DNA from 4 places in the Halomonas profundus genome. Region 1 is predicted to be linked to each of the others. Evidence: predicted binding sites of a transcription regulator. Region 1 holds the regulator's gene; each other region holds the start of a gene.
What was found. The regulator FNR, encoded in region 1, switches genes on or off when oxygen is low (the NO sensors DNR and NnrR bind a similar motif). The targets are predictions, from matches to a motif close to TTGATNTANATCAA.
Positions count from the first base shown of each region.

Region 2: cyoA (ubiquinol oxidase subunit II) is a predicted target of FNR. The motif match lies at 1,090-1,103, and genes of this name have one in related genera.
Region 3: LMS44_RS10935 (ribonucleoside triphosphate reductase) is a predicted target of FNR. The motif match lies at 1,854-1,867, and genes of this name have one in related genera.
Region 4: LMS44_RS20720 (xanthine dehydrogenase family protein molybdopterin-binding subunit) is a predicted target of FNR. The motif match lies at 1,623-1,636, and genes of this name have one in related genera.

Region 1 covers NZ_CP086344.1:3,829,280-3,832,860, reverse strand. The annotation lists gene LMS44_RS17570 (3'-5' exonuclease family protein) at 1-299, shown strand, start outside; gene ttcA (tRNA 2-thiocytidine(32) synthetase TtcA) at 410-1,330, shown strand; gene fnr (fumarate/nitrate reduction transcriptional regulator Fnr) at 1,323-2,069, opposite strand; gene hemN (oxygen-independent coproporphyrinogen III oxidase) at 2,154-3,581, opposite strand, start outside.
Region 2 covers NZ_CP086344.1:1,225,372-1,228,952, forward strand. The annotation lists gene LMS44_RS05510 (DeoR/GlpR family DNA-binding transcription regulator) at 246-1,028, shown strand; gene cyoA (ubiquinol oxidase subunit II) at 1,374-2,381, shown strand; gene cyoB (cytochrome o ubiquinol oxidase subunit I) at 2,385-3,581, shown strand, end outside.
Region 3 covers NZ_CP086344.1:2,438,527-2,442,107, reverse strand. The annotation lists gene ubiU (ubiquinone anaerobic biosynthesis protein UbiU) at 1-848, shown strand, start outside; gene LMS44_RS10940 (U32 family peptidase) at 858-1,805, shown strand; gene LMS44_RS10935 (ribonucleoside triphosphate reductase) at 1,943-3,581, shown strand, end outside.
Region 4 covers NZ_CP086344.1:4,549,779-4,553,359, forward strand. The annotation lists gene LMS44_RS20705 (maleate cis-trans isomerase family protein) at 1-298, shown strand, start outside; gene LMS44_RS20710 (N-carbamoylsarcosine amidohydrolase) at 349-1,014, shown strand; gene LMS44_RS20715 (MarR family winged helix-turn-helix transcriptional regulator) at 1,059-1,538, opposite strand; gene LMS44_RS20720 (xanthine dehydrogenase family protein molybdopterin-binding subunit) at 1,748-3,581, shown strand, end outside.

The DNA.
Region 1 (3,581 bases):
AATTTATCGGCAATCGGCCCATCGTTGGCTGGCAGTTAGAGAAGCGCATTGGAGCATTGAATGCACTGCTCAGTAAGCGGCTGAATTTTGCCCTGCCCAACGCCCAGGTCGATGTGGCAAAACTGCATCAGCGCCAACTGCGCCGTTTGCACCCGGAGGTCGAAGCGCCCAGCAGCTTCGCCCAGGCGTTGGCATGCTGGCAAGTACCCGTCATGGGCATGCAGAGTGTGCTTGGAGAGGCCACCGCCAGCGCACTGCTGTATATGCGCCTGCAGCGTATTATGGCGCAGGCTGCTTAGGGAGGAGCGACGAGTAGTTGGGTCAAGGCGAAGAGTGTTGTTAGAATAGCGCCCAATTATTTATTTGTAGCGCCTCTACTCTTCACCATACCCTCGGCAGTGCTTATACCATGCAATCTCTTGATCACTTTGATCCTGCTCACCATGATACGGTTGGAGCCACCCCAGCTGACGCTGAGCACGACCAGCCTGAGCTGGCTGATGCGAAGCAGAAGCGTGAATTTAACAAGCTGCAAAAGCGTCTGCGCCGAGAAGTGGGCAATGCGATTATTGATTACCAAATGATCAATGAAGGTGATCGCGTAATGGTCTGCCTCTCCGGCGGAAAAGACAGCTACACGATGCTGGAGATTTTGCGCAATTTGCAGCGCAATGCGCCGGTCAATTTTTCTCTGGTAGCGGTCAATCTGGATCAAAAACAGCCGGGTTTTCCCGAGCACGTATTGCCTGCGTATCTGGATAAGCAGGGCGTGGAGTACCACATTGTCGAGCGCGATACTTACTCGGTGGTAAAAGAGAAAACCCCGGAAGGTAAAACCACCTGCGCGCTTTGTTCACGGCTGCGGCGCGGCTCGTTGTATGGCTTTGCCGAAGAGATTGGCGCCAATAAGATAGCCCTGGGCCATCACCGGGAAGATATTCTCGAAACGCTGTTTCTCAATATGTTCTTTGGCGGCAACCTGAAAGCGATGCCGCCAAAGCTGCTATCCGATGATGGGAAGAATATCGTTATTCGGCCGTTGGCCTACTGCAAAGAAGCGGATATTGCTGAGTTTTCGCGGCTGATGGAGTTCCCAATCATTCCCTGCAACCTGTGCGGCTCCCAGCCTAATATGCAGCGTCAGGTGGTCAAAGAGATGCTCGCCGAGTGGGACAAAAAGTTTCCCGGCCGCCTGGAGAGCATGTTCAAGGCTGTCACCAACATTTCCCCTTCCCAGTTGGCTGACCGCAGCCTGTTCGATTTTGAAGGCCTTGAGGCCAAGCAAGCAGAGCTACTGGCGGGGCGTATCCAAGCCTTTAACGTCAGCTAGCTGTTTGTTCTTCCTCTTCGGCGAGGGTAATCAAGCGCGGCATATCGAGAATGTTGACCTCTCGCCCGGAAACCGCCACCACGCTTTGTTGCTGAAAGCGGCTTAAAATGCGGCTGACGGTTTCCACCGCTAAGCCCAGGTAGTTGCCAATATCGGCCCTCGGCATTGAGAGGCGAAAGCTGTAGGGCGAGTAGCCCCGGCGACGAAAACGGTCCGAAAGGGTAATCAAAAAGGTGGCCAGCCGTTGATCGGCGGTTTTGCGCGAGAGTAGGCGCATCATGCGTCGGTCATCGCGTAACTCTTTGCTCATGCTCCGATACAGCTGGCCACGTAGCTCAGGGATCTCTTCTGAGAGCAAATCCAGGCGGTCAAAAGGAATCTCGCAGACCGTGGTCGTTTCCAGGGCGATAACGCTACCGGGGTAATGCTCTTCGTCAATGCCATCCAACCCCACCAATTCACTAGGCAGGTAGAAATTGGTTAGCTGCTCGCTGCCGTTACCTTCGGCGGTGACCTGTTTCAAACTGCCCGAACGGACTGCGTAAACGCTGGTAAAGGTGTCGCCCTGACGAAACAGCGGCTCGCCTTTTTTGAGTGGTGCACGGCGACGAATAATAGCGTCGAACTGCCCCATATCGTCCAGCTCAAGGGCAAGCGGCAAGCACAGAGAACTCAAGCTGCAGGTTTGGCAGCGAGTTTCGTGGAGTAGTGAGCGACGACGGCTCATGGGTTCCAACATGCGTTGCTCCTTGAGTGGGTCACACTTATCAATTAGAAAATCCTTACTTATTATAGTCGCTTTAGCATGCCTGCAATAAGGTGATTAAACAATCTTAGAATACCGTTGTCCCGTTTGCCCGGAAAGGTGGGTATCAAACGCCATCGCTATATGGCGAATCAGCAGCCGCCCCATCGGCGTGGCGTTAAGCTGATCACCGCTGCGGGTCAGCAGGCCATCCTGTTCGGCGCTCTGCAGGCGCTCGAGCGCTGGCGCAAAGTAGCGGGGGGCATCGATGTTCCAGCGTTGACTAACGGCGGCCAGGTCAATGCCCATATCGCACATCAGCCGCTCAATCACATCCCGGCGGATCAGGTCGTCATCACTTAAGCGTATGCCACGCACGGTGGCAAGCTGCCCCTGATCCAGCGCCGCTTCGTAGCGGGCCAGATCGCTAGGATTCTGCGCATAGACGTCATCAATACGGGAAATCGCCGATACGCCAAGCCCGATTAAGTCGCACTGAGCATGGCTGGAGTAGCCCTGGAAGTTGCGCTGCAGCGAGCCTTCGCGCTGGGCAATAGCCAGGCTATCGTCAGGGCGGGCAAAGTGATCCATACCGATATGCACATAGCCAGCTGCGGTGAGCATTTCGATGGTGGTGCGCAGAATCGCTAGCTTCTCTTCTCCGCCTGGCAAGTCATCGACATTAATGCGCCGCTGCGGGGCAAAACGCTCGGGCATATGCGCGTAATTAAACACAGAAAGGCGCGCCGGGTTGAGCTCGATCACCTGGCGTAGGGTGTTGGCAAAGCTCTTTTCAGTCTGAAATGGCAAGCCATAAATTAGGTCGAGATTGAGCGAGCGAAAGCCCAGGCGATGCGCCTCCTCCATCAGCGTTTCGGTAAGTACCCGAGGCTGGATACGATTAATCGCTTTTTGCACCAGTGGACTTAAATCCTGAACGCCCAAGCTGATGCGATTAAAGCCGAGGGATTCGAGATGGCGCAGCGTAAACACATCCGCTTCGCGAGGATCTATTTCAATCGCGTAATCGCGATCAGCAGACGACGAAAGACCAAAACGGGCGTCCAGGCGATCAATCAGGTCACCCATCTGATTCAAGCTGAGAAAGGTTGGCGTGCCGCCGCCCCAATGCAACTGCTCCACCGGTCGTGATGTATCCAAATGGCGTGCGGTCAGCACCATCTCGCGGTCAAGCCGGGCTATATAGGGCTCGGCAAGGGCAGTGTTTTTGGTAGCGATTTTATTACACGCGCAGTAGAAGCAGATCTTGCGGCAGAAGGGCACATGAACGTACAGCGAGAGCGGACGCTTACTGGCATTGCTACGCTCCAGCGCTTGGGTCAGGTCGCCAGGGGTAAATTGGTCGTGAAACGATAGCGCTGTTGGGTAGGAGGTGTAGCGTGGGCCGTTGGTGTCGTAGCGACGCAGTAACGCTTCGTCCCACACCGGCTGCATAGGGGCTGCGGCAGCAGCGGGTGCAAGAGGCAAGGCAGCAGGGGTATGAAC
Region 2 (3,581 bases), 2.6 Mb from region 1:
GGCTGGCGTTAATGTTAAAATTATAACATTTAGTGTTATTTTTCTAACGTTGATTTGCAAGAGTTGTCACATCAACGCTATTTAAATGTCATATGGCTCTCATTGTGGCACTAATAGCACCAATAGCCGTCGTAGCAGTGGAAATTACGCCGCCGCTCGCTCAGCATAGAAATGAAAATGGACGCAACACCGATGCTCTCGTTGCGAAAATCACAACAAGAGGGGTTTGCCAGGAGATGCCCACCATGAATGGCCGTAGTGCGCTGCGCCTTGCCAAGCTTCAGGAAGCGCTTGCCAGTGGCGGTACTCTTCATCTGCGCGATGCCGCAGAGCTATGCGATGTTTCCGAAATGACCATCCGTCGCGATCTGACGACTCAGGATACTGCCATTAGCCTGCTGGGTGGACGCCTAGTGATGGCAAACTACCCTGGCGTAACGCCTATTTATGACTTGACCGAACAGCAGGCTAGCCACTACCAGGCCAAGTATCGGCTTTGTCAGCGGGCGTTAGCTTACATAGAAGAGGGCGATACGCTGTTTATCGACTGCGGCTCAACGCTAATGCCGCTGCTGAGCCAGTTAAGTCATTTCCGAGAGCTGACGGTAGTGACCTATGCGCTTAATGTTGCCAATGCCGTTGCCGCCCTGCCCAACGTGCGCTTGGTGCTACTAGGCGGGCTGTTTTATGCCACCTCGCAGTCATTCGGTAGCGACAATATGACTGCTGCTATCGAGCGGTTAGGCATTAATAAGGCGCTGATCTCCGCTGCAGGGGTGGATTTAGAGCGTGGTGTTAGCTGCTTTCACTTTCACGAAGTGGCGCCTAAACAGGCTGCCATTGCCACCGCTATGCAGCGCCTGTTGGTGGTAGATGCCAGTAAGTTCAGCGTAGTTCGCCCGGCCTATTTCGCTGCTCTGGACGATTTTGATGTGGTGGTTACCGACGAAGAGGGCGCCCCGCAGTTGCTTAAAAAAAATGGCCGCGTTGTACCTGAGATAGTGGTTCCCACCGTCACAGTGGCGTAAGCGATTTCCCCCTTGCTCATCCCAGTCAATACCTTGGGTGCGGCAATGCGCCACTTCTTTCATGATCTCGATCAATAGAAAATACTTTAGTCTTAACTGCTTAAGCCTTTAGTGCTTAGGCCAGCGAGGCTCGTCGCCAATTCCCATCCGGCGACGCATATTTTTCCCGGAGCAATGGCGCCCAGCGTCACGTGTGCACTGTCCTTGAGAGCGTTTTCCTAGCACGTTTTCAAGAGCGCCATGCAGAGCATGTTTTGGGAAGAGTATGGGGTGGTAGTTAGCCTGCTATGTAGAAGGGCGACATGGCTAGCTAGTGTTTTAAACAACCTCTGACGAGATCACACCATGCAACGACGCTCACTTTGGCGCAGGCGAGGCACTCTAGTGCTCCTTGCGCTGTGTCTGTTTCTAGCAGGCTGTAGTTCAGCGCTGCTAGACCCAAAAGGCCAGATTGGCGCTGAGCAGCGCACACTGATTCTGACCGCCTTTGGCCTAATGTTGATTGTAGTTATTCCTGTGATTGTCATGACGCTGCTGTTTGGCTGGCGTTACCGGCGTAGTAATAGCCTGGCTAAATACACGCCTGATTGGGCGCACTCCAACGTGATTGAAGCGGTGGTGTGGATCGTGCCCTGTGCGATTATCGCGGTGCTCGCCCTGTTGACCTGGAAGACCTCCCATAGCCTTGATCCCCACAAACCGCTGGAAAGCGATGTGGCGCCGATCGAAATACAGGCGGTGGCGCTTGATTGGAAGTGGCTGTTTATCTACCCCGAGCAGGGTATTGCCAGTGTTAACGAAGTGGCCTTTCCGGTAGATACACCGGTGCGCTTTAGGGTCAGCTCAGGCTCAGTGATGAACGCTTTTTTTATCCCCCATCTTGGCAGCCAGATTTATGCCATGGCGGGCATGGATAACGATGTCCATCTCATCGCCGATGAAATTGGTAGCTACCCTGGTCGTTCCACCAACTACAGTGGCGCGGGCTTCTCTGGCATGACCTTTGAAGCCAAGGTGACCAACCCCGAGGATTTTGACGCCTGGGTGGAAACGGTACGCGCTGCTCCACAAACGCTGACCTACCCAGAAGGTTATGAAGCGTTGGCGGAACCTAGCGAATCGAATCCGGTTGAGTACTTCTCAGCCATCTCACCATCGCTGTATGAAAGCATCTTACGAAGCTTCCATACCGGCGGCGAGCATCAGATGGGCGGCGATCATGCTGACTCCTACGATGGCGAAAATGAGAAGACTGCCGATCACGCGGCCGAATCAGGTCATGTCACTAACAACCATGCTAGTCAGGATAATGCCATGCGCAGCCACTCCTCTAGCGTAGAAGTGGGAGGTTAAGCCGTGTTTGGAAAACTCACGTTAGAGTCAATTCCCTACCACGAGCCGATCATCATGGTCGTCGCGGCCTTTATGGCCATTGGTGGGATCGCACTGTTTGGTTTAATCACCTATTACCGTAAGTGGGGCTGGCTGTGGAACGAGTGGTTTACCTCCGTTGACCATAAAAAGCTCGGCATTATGTATTTCATCGTCGCTCTGGTGATGCTGCTGCGCGGCTTCTCGGATGCGATAATGATGCGCACCCAGCTGGCGATGGCCGCCGGGGATGCAGCGGGCTATTTACCCCCCGAACACTACGACCAGATCTTTACCGCCCACGGCGTGATTATGATCTTCTTTGTCGCCATGCCCATGGTCATCGGCTTGATGAACCTGGTGGTGCCGCTGCAAATTGGTGCCCGCGACGTTGCTTTCCCTTTCCTGAATAACTTAAGCTTTTGGCTGTTTGCGGTCTCCGCGATACTGGTCAATATCTCGCTGGTGGTGGGCGAATTCGCCAAAACCGGCTGGCTCGCTTACGCGCCGTTATCGGGGATCGAGTTTAGTCCCGGGGTGGGGGTCGACTACTGGATATGGGCGTTGCAGATATCCGGTATAGGCACCACGCTGACCGGTATTAACTTTTTCGTGACCATCATTAAAATGCGCACCAAAGGCATGACGATGTTCCGCATGCCGATCTTCACCTGGACCTCGCTGTGCGCCAACGTGCTGATCATTGCTTCTTTCCCAATTTTGACCGCGACCATCGCGCTGCTAACGCTGGATCGCTATTTGGGTATGCACTTCTTTACCAATGATTTTGGCGGCAACATGATGATGTACGTCAATCTCATCTGGGCCTGGGGCCACCCGGAAGTTTATATCCTGATTCTGCCAGCCTTCGGCGTGTTCTCTGAAGTGATTGCGACCTTTGCCCGTAAGCGGCTGTTCGGCTACGCCACCATGGTGTGGGCGACCATTTCGATCACCTTGCTCTCGTTTGTGGTTTGGTTGCACCACTTTTTCACCATGGGGGCGGGCGCCAACGTCAACGCCTTCTTCGGCATTATGACAATGATCATCGCCATTCCTACCGGGGTGAAAGTGTTCAACTGGCTGTTCACCATGTTCCGCGGCAGCCTGGAACTCACTTCGCCGGTGCTATGGACGCTGGGCTTTATTATCACCTTTACCCTAGGCGGTATGACCGGCGTT
Region 3 (3,581 bases), 1.4 Mb from region 1:
GGGTCGATTACGCCCACCGACATGGCAAACGCGTTTTTTGCGCCATTAATACCTATCCCCAGCCCGATGGCTGGGAACACTGGACTCGGGCCGTGGATCAGGCCGCCGAACTGGGCGTGGATGCGCTGATTCTCGCCGATATGGGACTGCTCGACTACGCTACTCGCCATCACCCCGAAATCTCGCGGCACCTCTCAGTGCAGGGTTCGGCGACCAGCCATGAAGCGCTACGCTTTTACCACCAGCATTTCGGCATTAAGCGCGCCGTACTGCCAAGGGTGCTGTCAATCACTCAAGTACGCGACCTGGCCAAGCAAACACCGGTAGAACTGGAGGTGTTCGCTTTCGGCAGCCTGTGCATCATGGCCGAAGGACGCTGCTATCTCTCCTCCTACCTGACCGGCGAATCGCCCAATACCCGGGGCGTCTGCTCGCCAGCGGCTCATGTCCGCTGGGAAGAAACGCCAGAGGGCTTAGAGTCTCGCCTTAACAATGTTCTTATCGACCGCTACGCCGAAGGCGAGCGCGCGGGCTACCCCACCCTATGCAAGGGTCGCTTCGAGGTGGCGGGCGAGACCTATCACGCCATTGAGGAACCCACCAGCCTCAATACCCTGGAGCTATTGCCGGAGCTACGCGACCTGGGTATTAGCGCCGTCAAAATTGAAGGTCGTCAGCGCAGCCCCGCCTATGTCTCTAAAGTGGCCGGGATCTGGCGCCAGGCGCTCAACCGCCTAGAGGCTCAGCCTGAGCGCTTTGATCCAGAACCCGCCTGGATGGCAGGCCTTGCCGAGCTTTCCGAAGGTGCCATCACTACCCTAGGCGCCTACGAACGCCGCTGGAAATAGGAGCCTACTATGCCGAACACTACACCTCCCCTATCACCGACCTTATCAACCGGCCCTCTTCAACTCTCCCTCGGGCCGGTGCTTTTTTACTGGACTCGGCAACGCTACGCCGACTTCTACCGCGAGGCGGCCGACTGGCCGGTAGAGATTATAACCCTGGGCGAAACCGTCTGCTCGCGGCGCCGCGATATGAAACTGGACGACTGGCTAGGCATTGGGCGCGAGCTCAGCCAGGCGGGCAAGCAGGTAGTACTCGCCAGCCAGACCTTGGTCGAGTCCGAAGCCGACCTGCGTGACTTGCGCAAGCTGTGTGACAACGGTGATTTTATCGTCGAGGCCAATGACCAAAGCGCCCTGCAACGACTCTCCAGTGCCGGACTGCCGTTCATCGCCGGTGCTGCGCTCAACCTCTACAACCCGGCGACACTGGGCGTTATGGCCCGTGCCGGCATGCGGCGTTGGCAAGCGCCGGTGGAAATGTCACAGCAAGACTTAGCCAAACTTATTAACGATTGCCACCAGGCAGGCGTTCCCCACCCATGCGAAGTATTCGCCTACGGGCATCTCCCCTTGGCCTGGTCGTCACGCTGTTTTACCGCCCGGCGTCACCAAACACCCAAAGACCGCTGCAAGTTCGTCTGCCAAAAGTACCCCGAAGGCTTGGTGCTACGTTCACAAGAGTCCCGGGATGTTTTTACCCTGAACGGTATTCAAACCCTTTCCAGCGCCTGCCAGGATCTGCGCCATGAACTTATGGTCATGGCGGATATGGGGGTATCAGTGGCACGTCTCAGCCCACGGGCGGAAGGCATGGCCGAGGTGGTCAAGGCTTTCGATCAGTCCCGCCACGGCAGGTTAGCTACGCCCGATCCTTTGACACTGGTGGATGCTGAAATCTGCGACGGTTACTGGTATGGCCGACCGGGTATGGATAACACCCGCACGATGACCGGCTAAAACAATAGCCTAGGCGCCACCACGCCTTACTATTTTTCCCCACCATTTTTGACCTGGGTCATTTATTGCAAAATCCTGAACGCTTACCCTTTAACACCATATATAGTATTTATTTTTATTAAATCTAGCATATATAGGTGAATTGGGTGAAAAGCTCCACAAGCGTTCAGGTAGCAAAGCATCATATTGACGTCGCCTCGACGGTCAATGAGTACCTCCAACGCGCCGACTGGCGTGTTCACGCCAATGCCAACCAGGGCTATTCATTGGGCGGTTTAATCCTCAACGTCTCGGGCAAGTTGATAGCCAACTACTGGCTCGATGAGATTTACCCCCACACCGTGGGGGAAGCTCATAGGGAAGGTGATTTGCATATTCACGACCTGGATATGCTGTGCGGCTATTGCGCCGGCTGGTCGCTGCGTACTTTGCTGCTAGAGGGATTTAATGGGGTACCGGGACGAGCCGAAAGCCACCCGCCCCGCCACCTTTCAAGTGCCCTGGGGCAAATGGTTAATTTTCTTGGCACCTTGCAGAACGAGTGGGCCGGGGCACAAGCCTTCAGCTCTTTCGATACCTATCTGGCACCCTACGTGCGCAAGGACGGCCTGACCTACGCGCAGGTTAAGCAGGCGCTTCAGGAATTCATCTACAACCTAAATGTACCTTCGCGCTGGGGTAGCCAGACGCCCTTCACCAACCTAACCTTCGACTGGGTCTGCCCCGACGACTTGCGCCATCAGGTACCGGTTATCGGCGAAGAGGAGCAGCCGTTCAGTTACGGCGAACTGCAGGTTGAAATGGACTTGATCAACCGGGCCTATTTGGAAGTCATGGAGGCCGGGGATCGCCACGGGCGTGTGTTCACCTTCCCGATACCCACTTATAACATCACCCATGATTTCGACTGGGAAAGCGACAACGCCGAGCGGCTCTTCGCACTGACCGCCAAGTATGGACTGCCCTACTTTCAAAACTTTCTCAATTCGGATCTGGAACCCCACATGGTGCGTTCCATGTGCTGCCGCCTGCAGCTTGATTTGAGTGAACTGCTCAAACGCGGCAACGGTCTGTTCGGCAGTGCGGAGCAAACCGGATCGTTGGGAGTAGTGACGATCAACTGTGCCCGGTTGGGTTACCGCTTTGCCGGCGACCGGGCCGGGCTGTTCAGCGAGCTGGATCGCCTTCTGTCGCTCGGGCGCGATAGCCTCGAACTCAAGCGCGAGCGCATTCAGCAACTAATGGATCAGGGGCTCTACCCCTTTACCCAGCGCTACCTGGGCACGTTACGCAATCATTTCTCTACTCTGGGTGTGAATGGGCTCAACGAAATGGTGCGCAACTTTACTGGGGATCGCTGCGATATCGCCGACGCCCAAGGGCTACAGCTGGCACTGGATCTTCTTGACCACGTTCGGGAGCGGATGCGCGAATTTCAAGAACAGACCGGCCACATGTATAACCTTGAAGCCACCCCGGCAGAGGGCACCACTCACCGCTTTGCCCGGGAGGATCTGACGCGCTTTCCTGACATTCTTCAAGCCGGTACACCCGAGGCGCCCTACTACACCAATTCCAGTCAATTGCCGGTGGGTCATACCGATGATCCCTTTGAGGCACTGAGCCATCAAGACCCCTTACAGACTCGCTACACCGGTGGCACGGTATTGCATCTCTATATGCGCGAACGGATTACCTCGGCCTCCGCCTGTCGCAAGCTGGTTAAAACGGCGCTCTCTCACTTTCGCTTACCCTACCTCACAGTCACACCCACCT
Region 4 (3,581 bases), 720 kb from region 1:
AGGCATTGACGTGCTCGACTACCGAGCGCTTGAGATCCCCAATAACCTGGATGTCGCTCGCCACGATCCCGCCAATCTTCCCGAGATCGTCGCCAGTCTCGATTTAAGTAACGTGGACGCTATCGTCTTGTCAGCCTGTGTGCAAATGCCATCACTACCGGCCGTCGCCAAGGTCGAAGCCCTGACCGGCAAGCCGGTGGTTACCGCAGCTATCGCGACCACCTATGCCATGCTCAAGGCACTCGACCTGGAGCCCATCGTACCGGGCGCGGGCGCCCTCTTGTCAGGGGCTTACTAACAAGATCAGGTACTTATTGACGATATAGAGTGCTGATTAAGGAGACGACCATGTCGCCACACACGACTGATAACAGCGATGGCGTTAGCGATAACACTGCCACGGACAACTACCGAGGCGTGTGGGATGGGCGCATCGGTTTTGGCAAAACGCCCGCGCTGCTGGTGGTTGATTTTATGCAAGGCTACACCACACCAGGTTCGCCGCTATTTGCCCAGGGCGTGGTGGATGCGGTGGCCAATATGCCTCCGCTACTCAATACCGCACGGCGCACTGGCACGCCTGTTATCCACACCAACATCCTGTATCACGCCCCGGATCAAATCGATGGCGGCATTTGGGTCAAGAAGGCGCCGGTCATGCGGGCGATGGTGGCGGGCAATCCTTACGCCGAGTTCTGCCCCGAGGTGGCACCCCGTGAAGATGAGCTGGTAATGACCAAGCAGTATGCCAGCGCGTTCTTTGGCACCTCGCTTGCCTCCACGCTGGTCGCCATGGGTATCGATACGCTGATCATCACCGGCTGCTCCACCAGCGGCTGCATTCGCGCCACCGCCGTTGACGGCGTACAGCACGGCTTTCGGGTGATGGTGGTACGCGATTGCGTGGGCGACCGCCACCCCGCGCCCCATGAAGCTAACCTGTTTGATATCGATAGCAAATATGGCGATGTGATTGGACTGGATGAAACACTGGGATACTTAATGAAGCGTTAGGAGTATCCGAAAACGCAGGTGAAGCGGACGTCTCTGTTGAGTCATCAGTCCGCGTTCATTTTTTCCAGCAGATGCATTAAGGCAACCCGCTCTGCCGGGTTGAGATTTTTCATGGTCTGATCGCTAATTTGCTTGGCACTGGGCACCATAGCCTCGACTAATGTCTCCCCGGCCTCAGTGATCACGACCATGACTTTGCGTTGATCATTGGGGTCGGTGGTTAGCGAGATCCACCCCCGCGCTTTAAGACGTTTAATGACGCCACGGATAGTGGCGGGATCAATCGCCGTGGCGTTGACGATATCGGTTAACGAGCTGGGGCCGCGCTCCATCACCGTGCACAGCGTGACAAACTGAATAGCCGTGAGCTGTTTATCGTTGCTGTAGCGCTGAAAAATAGCCGTATGCCGCTGGTAGGCTTTGCGCAGTAGATGCCCTACTTGCTCAGAAAAATCATACCCCTGCTCTGAAGGCGTGGGGTGCTCACCGGAAGACGAGTGTTTGAGCGCACTATCCGTTGTCATTCCATATCCTTAATCTATTAGCGACGACGTGTATCGAGTATGGCACTGGTTAACAAAATGATGCATCAACGCTTTAAATACTGCTTGCGCTGGATCAATTCATCATGCTTTTATGGCGTACACGCTATAATTTTACCTTAGTTATCGCTCTTTCATCACCTAAAATTCATCCGCACTGATCATCGTAAACGCGAGCGTGGGAGGCAGACATGGCTGATAAATCAGACTATACAAGAGAGTCACTGCTGTATGGGTCTGATGTTCTGGTGATCTATCGCGACCCGGTTACGCCCCCCAAGCCCGCGCCCGGACAGCCAGGTACACACTCAAACTTCACCCCCCATGAGCCTGAGATCTTCATTGCCGTACTGAGCGATAGTCATATCGTGGCTTTCAACGGCCACGTAGACCTGGGCACGGGCATACGCACGGCGCTCGCTCAAATTGTTGCAGAAGAGCTCAGCGTCGCGTTCGACAGCGTCACCATGGTGCTGGGCAACTCCGTTGAAGCCCCCAACCAAGGCCCCACCATAGCCAGTGCATCGATTCAGATCACTGCCGAGCCTTTACGCCGAGCTGCGGCACAGGCGCGGGAGTACCTATTAACCCTGGCAGCAAAGCACTTTGACACTGAGCGCTCACTACTTAGCTGCCAGAACGGCGCTATTACGCCAAGTGATAATAACCGCTCACCCGTTAGCTTTGGGGAGTTACTGCTAGGTACCCGTCATGCGTTAAAGCTTGCCGATGAGGTGCCGCTTAAGCCGGTCAGCCATTATACCCTGGTCGGCCAATCGACCTCCCGCGTGGATATACCCGCCAAGGCCACCGGGCAATTGACTTTTATCCACGACCTACGCCTGCCCAACATGCTGCATGGGCGAGTGATTCGTCCGCCTTATGTAGGCCATGATAGCGGCGACTTTATTGGCAACAGTTTAATCGCGGTAGATGAAAGCTCTGTGGCGCATTTGCCAGGTGTGATAAGCGTCGTGGTGGTCGGTGACTTTGTTGGCGTGGTGGCCGAGCGTGAAGAGCAGGCTGCCGCCGCAGCCAAACAGCTAAAGATCCAGTGGCGCCCAATCGAAGGCTTGCCTCAGTTGGACAACATAGAGCAAGCACTGCTCGACCTGCCCAGCAAGCAGCGCATACTCCTCGAAGAGGGTGATCTCGATAACGCTCTGGCTGCCGCACAGCATCCGCTCAATCGTCACTATGTGTGGCCATTCCAGCTGCATGGCTCCATCGGCCCTTCGTGCTCTGTCGCCGATGCCAACGAAGATGGCCTTCACGTATGGTCGGGCACCCAAAACCCACACAGCCTGCGCGCCGACCTCGCCCGCCTTACCGGTTTGGATGAAGGCGTTATCACCATTACCCGCATGGAAACCTCAGGCTGCTATGGCCGCAACTGCGCCGACGACGTTGGCGCTGATGCCGTGCTGCTGTCTCAGGCGGTGGGTCGACCTGTTCGTGTGCAACTAACCCGTGAGCAGGAGCACACCTGGGAGCCTAAAGGAGCTGCTCAGTATATGGCCATCCAGGGTGGCTTAAACGCAGATGGCAGCCCGGCAGGCTATCGCTTTAATACGCGCTACCCCTCTAACAGTGCGCCCACCTTGGCACTACTGCTGACCGGTGCTGCCTCACCTATTGATATCCCCTTTGAAATGGGGGATCGAACGTCGGTGCCGCCCTACCGCTACCCTCATCGCCAAATAGTGTGCGACGACGTCCCGACCCTGGTTCGCGCCTCCTGGCTGCGTGGTGTCTCGGCGCTGCCCAGTACCTTCGCCCACGAAAGCTATATTGATGAACTCGCCTATTTGGCGGGTGAAGATCCTGTCGCCTATCGGTTGCGCTACTTAGCCGATAACCGCGCCTGCGAGCTTGTCGAAGCGCTAGCCGAACGTGCGAACTGGAAGCCCTGCACCGCTAACGCCAATCCGAGTAGCGATGGCGAGTGGCGCTACGGCCGAGGCTTCGCTTACGCTCAGTACGTACATAGTAAATTTCCCGGCTTTGGCGCCGCGCTCGCCGCCT